Regions from separate parts of the Streptomyces sp. MGP-P1 genome, predicted to be linked through region 1. Evidence: riboswitches for the same ligand, from Rfam matches in the RefSeq annotation. Region 1 holds a riboswitch; the other holds the start of a gene.
The links. A riboswitch is a leader RNA that binds a small molecule or an ion and turns the genes downstream of it on or off. The one in region 1 is predicted to bind cyclic di-AMP.

Region 1 (4,180 bases):
TGGACGTCCACGTTGGAGTCGGCGTGCGAGCCGCCGTTCAGGATGTTCATCATCGGAACGGGCAGCAGGTGCGCGTTCGGGCCGCCGAGGTAGCGGAAGAGCGGCAGGTCGGACGCCTCGGAGGCGGCGTGCGCGACGGCCAGCGAGACGCCGAGGATGGCGTTCGCACCGAGCGACGCCTTGTTCTCGGTGGCGTCGAGGTCGAACATCGCCTGGTCGATGAGGCGCTGCTCGGTGGCGTCGTACCCGACGAGCTCCGGGCCGATCTGCTCGATGACGGCGAGGACGGCCTTCTCGACGCCCTTGCCCATGTAGCGGTTGGGGTCACCGTCGCGAAGCTCGATGGCCTCGAACGCACCGGTGGAGGCACCGGACGGAACAGCAGCACGGCCCGTGCTGCCGTCGTCGAGGCCAACCTCGACCTCGACCGTGGGGTTGCCCCGGGAGTCGAGGATTTCCCTGGCTACGACGACGTCGATGGACGGCACGAGGCATCTCCTTCTGGGATCTGACACTGGTTGTGCGGGGTCACTGTGGCCCTGCGGCACGAGCCTATCGGGCCCGGCCGCGTCGGTCGGCCGACCGCCCGCGTCCTGGGACGAAAAAGGTCCCAAGGGCCTGCATCATGGGACAAAACTCTAGAAATCTACTGAGTGGTAACGACAAGAGGTGAACGCATGCGGGCCTTCGGCGCCCGCCGCCCAAGAAGAACCCGGCCCGGCGCGCTGGGGGGACGAGCGCGCCGGGCCGGGGAGCCGTGCGAGGAGAAGTGCCGCCGGACGCTTCTCCTCCGGGGAGGAGAGACGGCGATTACTTCAGGTGGAGCTGCTGACCCGGGAAGATCAGGTCGGCGTCCTTGACGATGTCGTCGTTGAGCTTGAAGATCTTGCTCCAGCCGCCCTTGACGTCCTCCGCGTCGGCGATGGTGCTCAGGGTGTCGCCGGTCTTGACCTTGTACTCGCCGTCGCCCTTCTGGACCTTCTCGCCGGTCGGGGTGGTGACGGTCTTCTTGCTCTCGGCCTTCTCGCTCTCGGCCTTGGGGGCCTCGCGCTGCTCGGAGCGCGTGGTGGGCTGCTCGGCCTGACGCTCGGGCTGCGCCTGCTCGGGCTTGCTCTCGCCGGAGCCGGAGCCGGTGTTCACGCCCGGGTCCACACCGTCGTTGGTGAGGCCGCCGGCGCCGGCGCAGGCCCAGGCACCCGGGCCCTGGAGGTCGAGGAGCTTCTCGGCGGTGGCGATCTGCTGGTCCTTGGAGGCCAGGTCTGCACGGGAGGCGTACTGCGTACCGCCGGCGGCGGCCCAGCTGGACTGCGAGAACTGCAGTCCGCCGTAGTAGCCGTTGCCGGTGTTGATGGACCAGTTGCCGCCGGACTCGCACTGGGCGACGGCGTCCCAGGTCTCGACGGAGGCGGCGGAAGCGTTGGTCGCGCCCATCAGCGGGATGGCGACGGCGGCACCGGTGACACCCGCGAGGGTGGCGATACGGGTGGCCTTGGACGGGCGGCGGTGCTTGCCCTTGCTGTTCAGCAGCATGGAACGAATCTCCTCACCGACGCCTACGAGGTGAGCTGTCGGGTTCGGGCTGATGAGTTGCCCGGTCGCGCGGTGCTGCTCGCGACTTCACCCCTAGCCGGTCCCGTACGTCCCCGTCGGTTCGACGAGGCGTCCGGACCCGGCGGCTTACCTGGGTCCCCCGCTCCTGCCTACGGCGCTTACGCGTCTGTTCCCTTCGACCGACGGCAGGATTCGGCGTGACGGTCGACGGGGCCCGCGGTGCGAGCGGTTCCGACCGTAAACACAGGCAACCCCGACATTCAAAGACGGACATAGGGGGCATTCGGCCCGAACTCGCCGTAGCCGGTGGGCCGTTTCCGCAGGTGGGAGGCGATACGCCCGGACCGGCCGGTCGAAAAGCACCAGTTGAAGCAAAGAGACCCATGTCTCACTTACACAAAAGTGGACATAGGTCTCTTAACTGCCCCGATTTTCGGGGTGTTTCGCCGGGTTCGATCAGTTGGCGGCGGGAGCCTCGGCGGCCGTCTCGGCACCCTCCGGGGCGGCCCGGTCCACACCCTTGCCCGCATCCTGATCCAGGCCCAGATCCAGGTTCTGGCCGGGCAGGATCAGGTCCGGGTCGGCACCCAGGAGGCCCTTGTTCGTCTCGTACAGGCCGGTCCAGCCGCCGGGGATCTCCTGGGCGTCGGCGATCGCCCAGAGGTTGTCCCCGGGCCGCACGGTGTACCCGTCGGCGGCCGCCGCGCCACCGTCCCGCGCGCCGCCTTCGCCGCGCGAGGCGTGCCGGCCGGACTCACGGGGGTCGTCCTTCCGGTCCGCGTCGACCTCCTCGGGCGCGGGGCGCCCCGGTGCTTGCCCCCCTGGCCGTCCTCGTCCGCCGAGGCGTCGGGGGCGGTGGAGGGGTCCGAGGCGTCGGGGGCGTCGGAGGCGGGCGGGGCGGAGGGCGTCACCGAGGAGTCGGGAGTCCCGCTCCCCTTCTCCGCGCCACCTCTACCGCCCTTGTCCGCCTCATCACCCTTCTCCCTCTTGCCCGCTTCGCGCGATTCACCGGTTGCGTCCGCTTCGTCGGCCGGGGTGGAGGTCGGGTCGGCCGAGGGGTCCGCCGACGGATCGGCGGACGGATCCGCGGACGGCGAGGCGCCCGGGTCGACGCCGGGCAGACCGCCGCCCACCGCGAGGCCGGAGATCACCGCACAGCTGGGCCAAGCCTTCGGGCCCTGGTCGTCCAGGACCTTCTCGGCGACGGAGATCTGCTGCGAGCGGCTGGCGAGGTCGGCGCGGGGCGCGAACGCCGTGCCGCCGTACGCCGACCAGGTCTCCTGCGAGAACTGGAGCCCGCCGTAGTAGCCGTTGCCGAGATCGGCGCTCCACATGCCGCCGCTCTCGCACTCGGCGACCCGGTCCCAGGTGGTGGCCTCGGCCGCGTGCGCGCCTCCGGCGCCGAGCAGCGGGATGGCGATGGCCGATCCCGTCACGCCCGCGGCGACGATGATGGCGGGTGCCTGACGAGGGCGGCGGTGTCTGCCGTTCGCGGAGCCCATGGGTATGCCTTCCGTGCGACTGACAAGCGAGTGGCCTGAGCGCCGCACAGCGGATTCCGTGCCTGCTTCGGCGCCCAAGTGACGCGTGAGCAAGGTGCGACCGACGCGTCGAACCGTGAACCTAGCGGGACTCGAACGTGTGTCACAAGTCGATGCAGCGCAGATCACGTGCAAGTCACGGAGTTGACGCTGTGTCACTTTTTCCGGATCGACTATCCGGTTCGAACTCGACCGGAAGGGTGCGCAGTCCACGCATGATGAGTCCGCCGCGCCAGCGCAAATCGCCAGGTTCTCCCGCAAGTCGCAGGTCAGGAAGGCGCCTCAACAGGGTGGTCAGTGCGGTCTGCCCCTCCAGCCGGGCCAGCGGCGCCCCCAGGCAGTAGTGGATGCCGTGCCCGTAGCCGAGGTGCTGATTGTCACGCCGTGCAAGGTCCAGGGTGTCCGGATCCGTGAACCGCTCCGGGTCGCGGTCGGCCGCCGCCAGCACCACGAGTACGGGGTCCCCGGCGGCGATCTCCTCGCCGCCCAGGGTCAGCGGCTCGGTGGCGTACCGCCAGGTCGCCATCTCGACCGGTCCGTCGTACCGGAGCAGCTCCTCGATGCCGGTGGCCAGCAGCGCGTCCTCCCCCGCCGCCAGGGAGGCCTCCAGCCGGGCGCGCTGCTCGGGGTGGCGCAGGAGCGCGTAGGTCCCGTTCCCGATGAGGTTGACCGTCGTCTCGAACCCGGCGAAGAGAAGGATGAACGCCATCGCCGCCGCCTCGTTCTCGGTGAGGTGCTCGCCGTGGTCGCTGGCCCGGATCAGCCCGGAGATCAGGTCGTCGCCCGGGTTCTCCCTCTTGCGGTGGATGAGTTCGGCGAGGTAGCCGCGCATCTTCTTCACCGACCGGGCGACCCCGCCGCGCGGCCCGCCGCCGTGCCGGATCATCATGCCCGCCCAGTCCCGGAAGTCGTCCTGGTCCTCCTCGGGGACGCCGAGCAGGTCGCAGATGGCGTAGATGGGGAGCGGGAAGGCGAAGTCGTGGATGAGGTCGGCGTTCCCCTTCTCCACGAAGTCGTCGATGAGCCGGTCCGTCAGCTCCTGCACGCGGGGCGCGAACTCCGCGACCCGGCGCGGGGTGAACGCCTTG
Region 2 (4,180 bases), on a different contig from region 1:
AGGCCCTGGTACACGTTGTCCGGGATCTCGGTGGGCAGCAGCTCGTCCGCCGTCTTGGCCAGGACGCGGGCCACGTCCAGGGCCACGTTCCCGACGCCGAGCACGGCGACCTTCTCCGCGGTGAGCGGCCAGGTGCGGGGGACCTCGGGGTGCCCGTCGTACCAGGAGACGAACTCGGCCGCGCCGTAGGAGCCGTCCAGCTGGATGCCGGGGACGTCGAGGGCCCGGTCCGCCTCGGCGCCGGTGGAGAAGATCACCGCGTCGTAGAACGAGCGCAGATCGTCCAGGCCGATGTCGTGCGGGTAGCTGACGTTTCCGAAGAGCCGGACCTGGGGCTTGTCCAGCACCTGGTGCAGGGCCTTGACGATGCCCTTGATCCGCGGGTGGTCGGGGGCCACGCCATAGCGGATGAGGCCGAAGGGCGCGGGCATGCGCTCGAAGAGGTCGATGGAGACCCCCGGGTCCTGGCAGACCTCGGATTTGAGCAGCGCGTCCGCAGCGTAGATACCGGCGGGGCCGGCTCCGACAATGGCGACGCGGACGGGGCGTGTCATGGCGTGGTGATCCTTCGGGGCGGGCGAACGCGGGCAGGTACAGCGTACGTCGGAGGTAAGGGTGGGCTTACTAATCTCCACCGCACACCGTAAGCGATCGCCCCGCGGGCCCTTCGGCCGGCCCTGCCTAGAGTGTCCGATTAGCCCGTTTCCCTATGTCGATATGGGCGATTTGTTTCTTTTGGGAATTCTGCTCGATAAAGGGTCTATTGGGGCCGCTGGGGCATTTGCTTGACCTCGTTTCAGCCATCACCGCGAGGGAGTGGTGAGCGTCACGTCCGGGAGGGCGGACGCGGAACTGGAAGCATCGGTTCCCTTCTGCGCGAACAAAGTTGACGACGTGACGGAGTGCCCCGATCCGGCGATTCCGCTTTTCGATCTTGCGTGGAAAAGGGAATCCGGAATGCGGGGCTTGTTCTGTTCGGCGTTTCTCGCCTACGGTCACCCTCAATCCGGATGGAACGCCGAATCCTGCCGCCGTCCGGGAATCCGAAACCCACTCACGTACGGCAGGAGCGGGGGACCCAGGTAAGTCGCCGATCCGTAACCGGAACGGCTTGGGGTGAAGCCGCACGAGCGTGCGGCCAGACATCTCCCGTCTGAACCCGACAGCTCACCTCGCAGGCGCCGGAGAGGAAATCCCCCATGCCCGCACAGGGTAAGCACCGTCGTTCCCCGTCCACCTCGCTGCGCCGCGGCCTCGCCGCCGTGACCGCGGGTGGAGCCGTCCTCGCCCTCCCGGTGATCGGCGCCACCAGTGCCTTCGCCGCCCCCGTGCCCGCCGCCGCGCCGCAGCAGGCCGTGGCGCCCGCCTCGGTGGCCCAGGCGAATTCCGCCGTGGCGGCCGCGCCCGCCCAGCATTCCGTGGCGGCCGGTGAAACGCTTTCCAAGATCGCCCGCGAATATTCCGTCAGCGGCGGCTGGGAGAAGCTGTACGAAGGTAACCGGAAGATCATCGGAGAGAATCCCGATCTTATTCAGCCCGGTATCAAGCTGACCCTCGGAACTGCCTCTTCGGGCGGTAAGGCGGACAAGGCCGCCAAGGCTTCCCCGTCCGCCGCGCGTGGTGCCGAGGCGGACCGTGCCGACCGTTCGGAGCGCGTCGACGCCGCTCCCGTGGCAAAGGCCGCTCCGGCCGCAGAGAAGGCCGTCACGTACACGAACGACCTCGACGGCTGGATCAAGGAGTCGCTGGCGGTCATGGCCGAGCAGGGCATCCCCGGCACGTACGAGGGCATCCACCGCAACATCATGCGCGAGTCCTCGGGCAACCCGGCCGCGATCAACAACTGGGACTCCAACGCGGTCAAGGGCACCCCGTCCAAGGGTCTGCTCCAGGTCATCGACCCGACCTTCCAGGCCTACCACGTGCCCGGCACCTCGACCGACAGCTACGACCCGGTCGCCAACATCACGGCCGCGTGCAACTACGCGGCGGACCGGTACGGCTCGATCGACAACGTCTTCGGCGCCTACTGATCCTCCGCGCCCGAGCCCGAGTGGCCCCGGACCTCATGGTCCGGGGCCACTCGGGCGTACCGGGAAGTTACCCCCGAGTTTCTAGTGACTTACCACGCGATCGACAGGGGAACCTGTTGCACTCTGCTGAGAGTGAGGTGTGTCCATGAGCGACACCACCAGGCCCGACGACCGCTCCTTCTGACTGCGGACGCGGACCAAGCAGCCGCTGAGCAACTTCCTCGGCTTCCCCATCGACCGCACGTCCGAGTACGCGGCCGTCGCGCGAGTCGGTGATCGCGACGTTCGTGAGCGTCGCGTTGCCGCGCGCGCCGCCCATCGCCAGGATTCCGGGTCCGTTGTCGGACGTGTCGATCCGGATGTTCTCGCCGGCGCCACTGGCCGGCCGGGGTCCACACACGGCCGGCGACGACGGGCCTGCCTCGGGGCCGGATCGGTGGCCTCAGCCGCGCTCGCGGCCACGGGCAGGAGCCCGACCGAGACCATGCCGGCTCCATGAATGACAGACCGTCAGGTCAGTGGTTCGACGGGCTCGTTCAGGCGCCCGCGGCACCCCGGGCCAGCAGCAGCGCCAGGTCCACCGCGGCCACGGCCACCGCTCCGGCCAGGGCGGCCTTGCGCCACCGGCGGCCGAGCGCCGGGCCGACGAGCGACGCCGCACCGGCCAGGACGAGTGCCGCGGCACCCGCGGCGTCCACCGGTCCCGGCGGGCCGAACCCCAGTACCGCCGTGGCGCCGAGGAGCGGCACCGGCAGCAGCAGCCGGGTGCCCCGGTCGCCCAGCCGGTGCGGGAGGCCCCGGATCCCGGCTGCCCGGTCCGCCGCGATGTCCGGGAGCGTGTCGGCCAGATGCGCCGCGAACCCGAGCAGCGCGCCGGCCGCCACCGTCCACCACCGGGGCCACGGTCCGGCGGGCAGGGAGAGGGCGACGACGGCGGGCAGGGCGCCGAATCCGGCCACGTACGGCAGCCAGGACAGGGCGGTCGCCTTGAGCCGCAGGTTGTAGAGCCAGGCGGCGGTGACGGCGGCGAGGTGCACCGTGCCGGCGAGGGCCCCGCAGGCCAGCGACAGCGGTACGCACAGGGCGAGCGCGACGACTGCCGCGGCCCACACCGCACGCGCCCCGACCGTGCCGTCGGCCGCGGGCTTCCCCCGGCGGCCCGCATCGGCGTCACGCCGAGCGTCGTACGCGTCGTTGCACCAGCCCACCGAGAGCTGGCCGGTCAGCACCGCGGCCGTGACCAGCGCGGAGCGGGGGCCGCCGAGCCCGGAGCCGAGGGCGAGGGCGCACGCGAGCGCGGTCACCGCGAGCGCCGGCCCCGGGTGGCACGCGAGCGCGACCCCCACGACCCGTCCGCGTCGCCCCGCGCCGGCCTGCGCGGCGTCGGCCGGGTCCGCTCCGGCCTGACTCACCCTGTCCGTGGCGTCCATCGGGCGATCGTAGGGGCCTGGCGCCCCGTCAATGCGGCGACCGGGCGGGTCCTTTACGCCGTTCTCTCGCACCTTGTGGGCAGGATGGAGCCATGACGCCACCGAACCAGGAGGCAGAATGACCCGCATCGCCGCGGTTCACGGGGCTCTGCCGCCCCACCGCCACACCCAGCGCGAGGTCACCGACATGGTGGCCCGCACCTGCCTGCCGCCCGGCGCCGACCGCCGTGTCCTGGACCGGCTCCACGAGAACGCCCGGGTCCGCACCCGGCACACCGTGCTGCCCCTGGACGGCTACCGCGACCTCGACGGCTTCGGCGCGTCCAACGACGTGTTCATCCGGTCCGCCGTGGACCTCGGCGCCCAGGCCGTACGCGGCGCGCTCCGGGCGGCGGGGCTGCGGCCCACCGATGTGGACCTGCTGATGTTCACCTCGGTCACCGGCATCGCCGCCCCCTCCGTCGACGCCCGGCTCGTGACCCGCCTCGGCATGCGGTCGGACGTCAAACGGTTGCCCGTCTTCGGCCTCGGCTGCGTCGCGGGAGCCGCCGGGACGGCCCGACTGCACGACTACCTCCTCGGCCGTCCCGACGACGTGGCCGTGCTCCTGTCGGTCGAACTCTGCTCCCTCACCTTCCAGCGCCACGACGCGTCGCCCGCCAACCTGGTGGCGACCGCGTTGTTCGGCGACGGAGCGGCCGCCATGGTCGCCCTCGG

Region 2: it holds a riboswitch for cyclic di-AMP, as region 1 does, so the genes downstream of both, AC3CH1_RS01390 (transglycosylase SLT domain-containing protein) here and AC3CH1_RS22300 (transglycosylase family protein) in region 1, are expected to answer to the same signal.

What each region holds. Positions count from the first base shown of each region.
Region 1 covers NZ_JBYMEM010000007.1:118,420-122,599, reverse strand. The annotation lists gene eno (phosphopyruvate hydratase) at 1-488, opposite strand, end outside; gene AC3CH1_RS22300 (transglycosylase family protein) at 811-1,530, opposite strand; cyclic di-AMP (ydaO/yuaA leader) riboswitch at 1,536-1,718, opposite strand; partial or broken gene AC3CH1_RS22295 (transglycosylase family protein) at 2,008-3,053, opposite strand; gene AC3CH1_RS22290 (cytochrome P450 family protein) at 3,229-4,180, opposite strand, start outside.
Region 2 covers NZ_JBYMEM010000001.1:312,890-317,069, reverse strand. The annotation lists gene AC3CH1_RS01395 (FAD-dependent oxidoreductase) at 1-554, opposite strand, end outside; cyclic di-AMP (ydaO/yuaA leader) riboswitch at 1,038-1,196, shown strand; gene AC3CH1_RS01390 (transglycosylase SLT domain-containing protein) at 1,200-2,033, shown strand; gene AC3CH1_RS01385 (UbiA family prenyltransferase) at 2,570-3,463, opposite strand; gene AC3CH1_RS01380 (type III polyketide synthase) at 3,582-4,180, shown strand, end outside.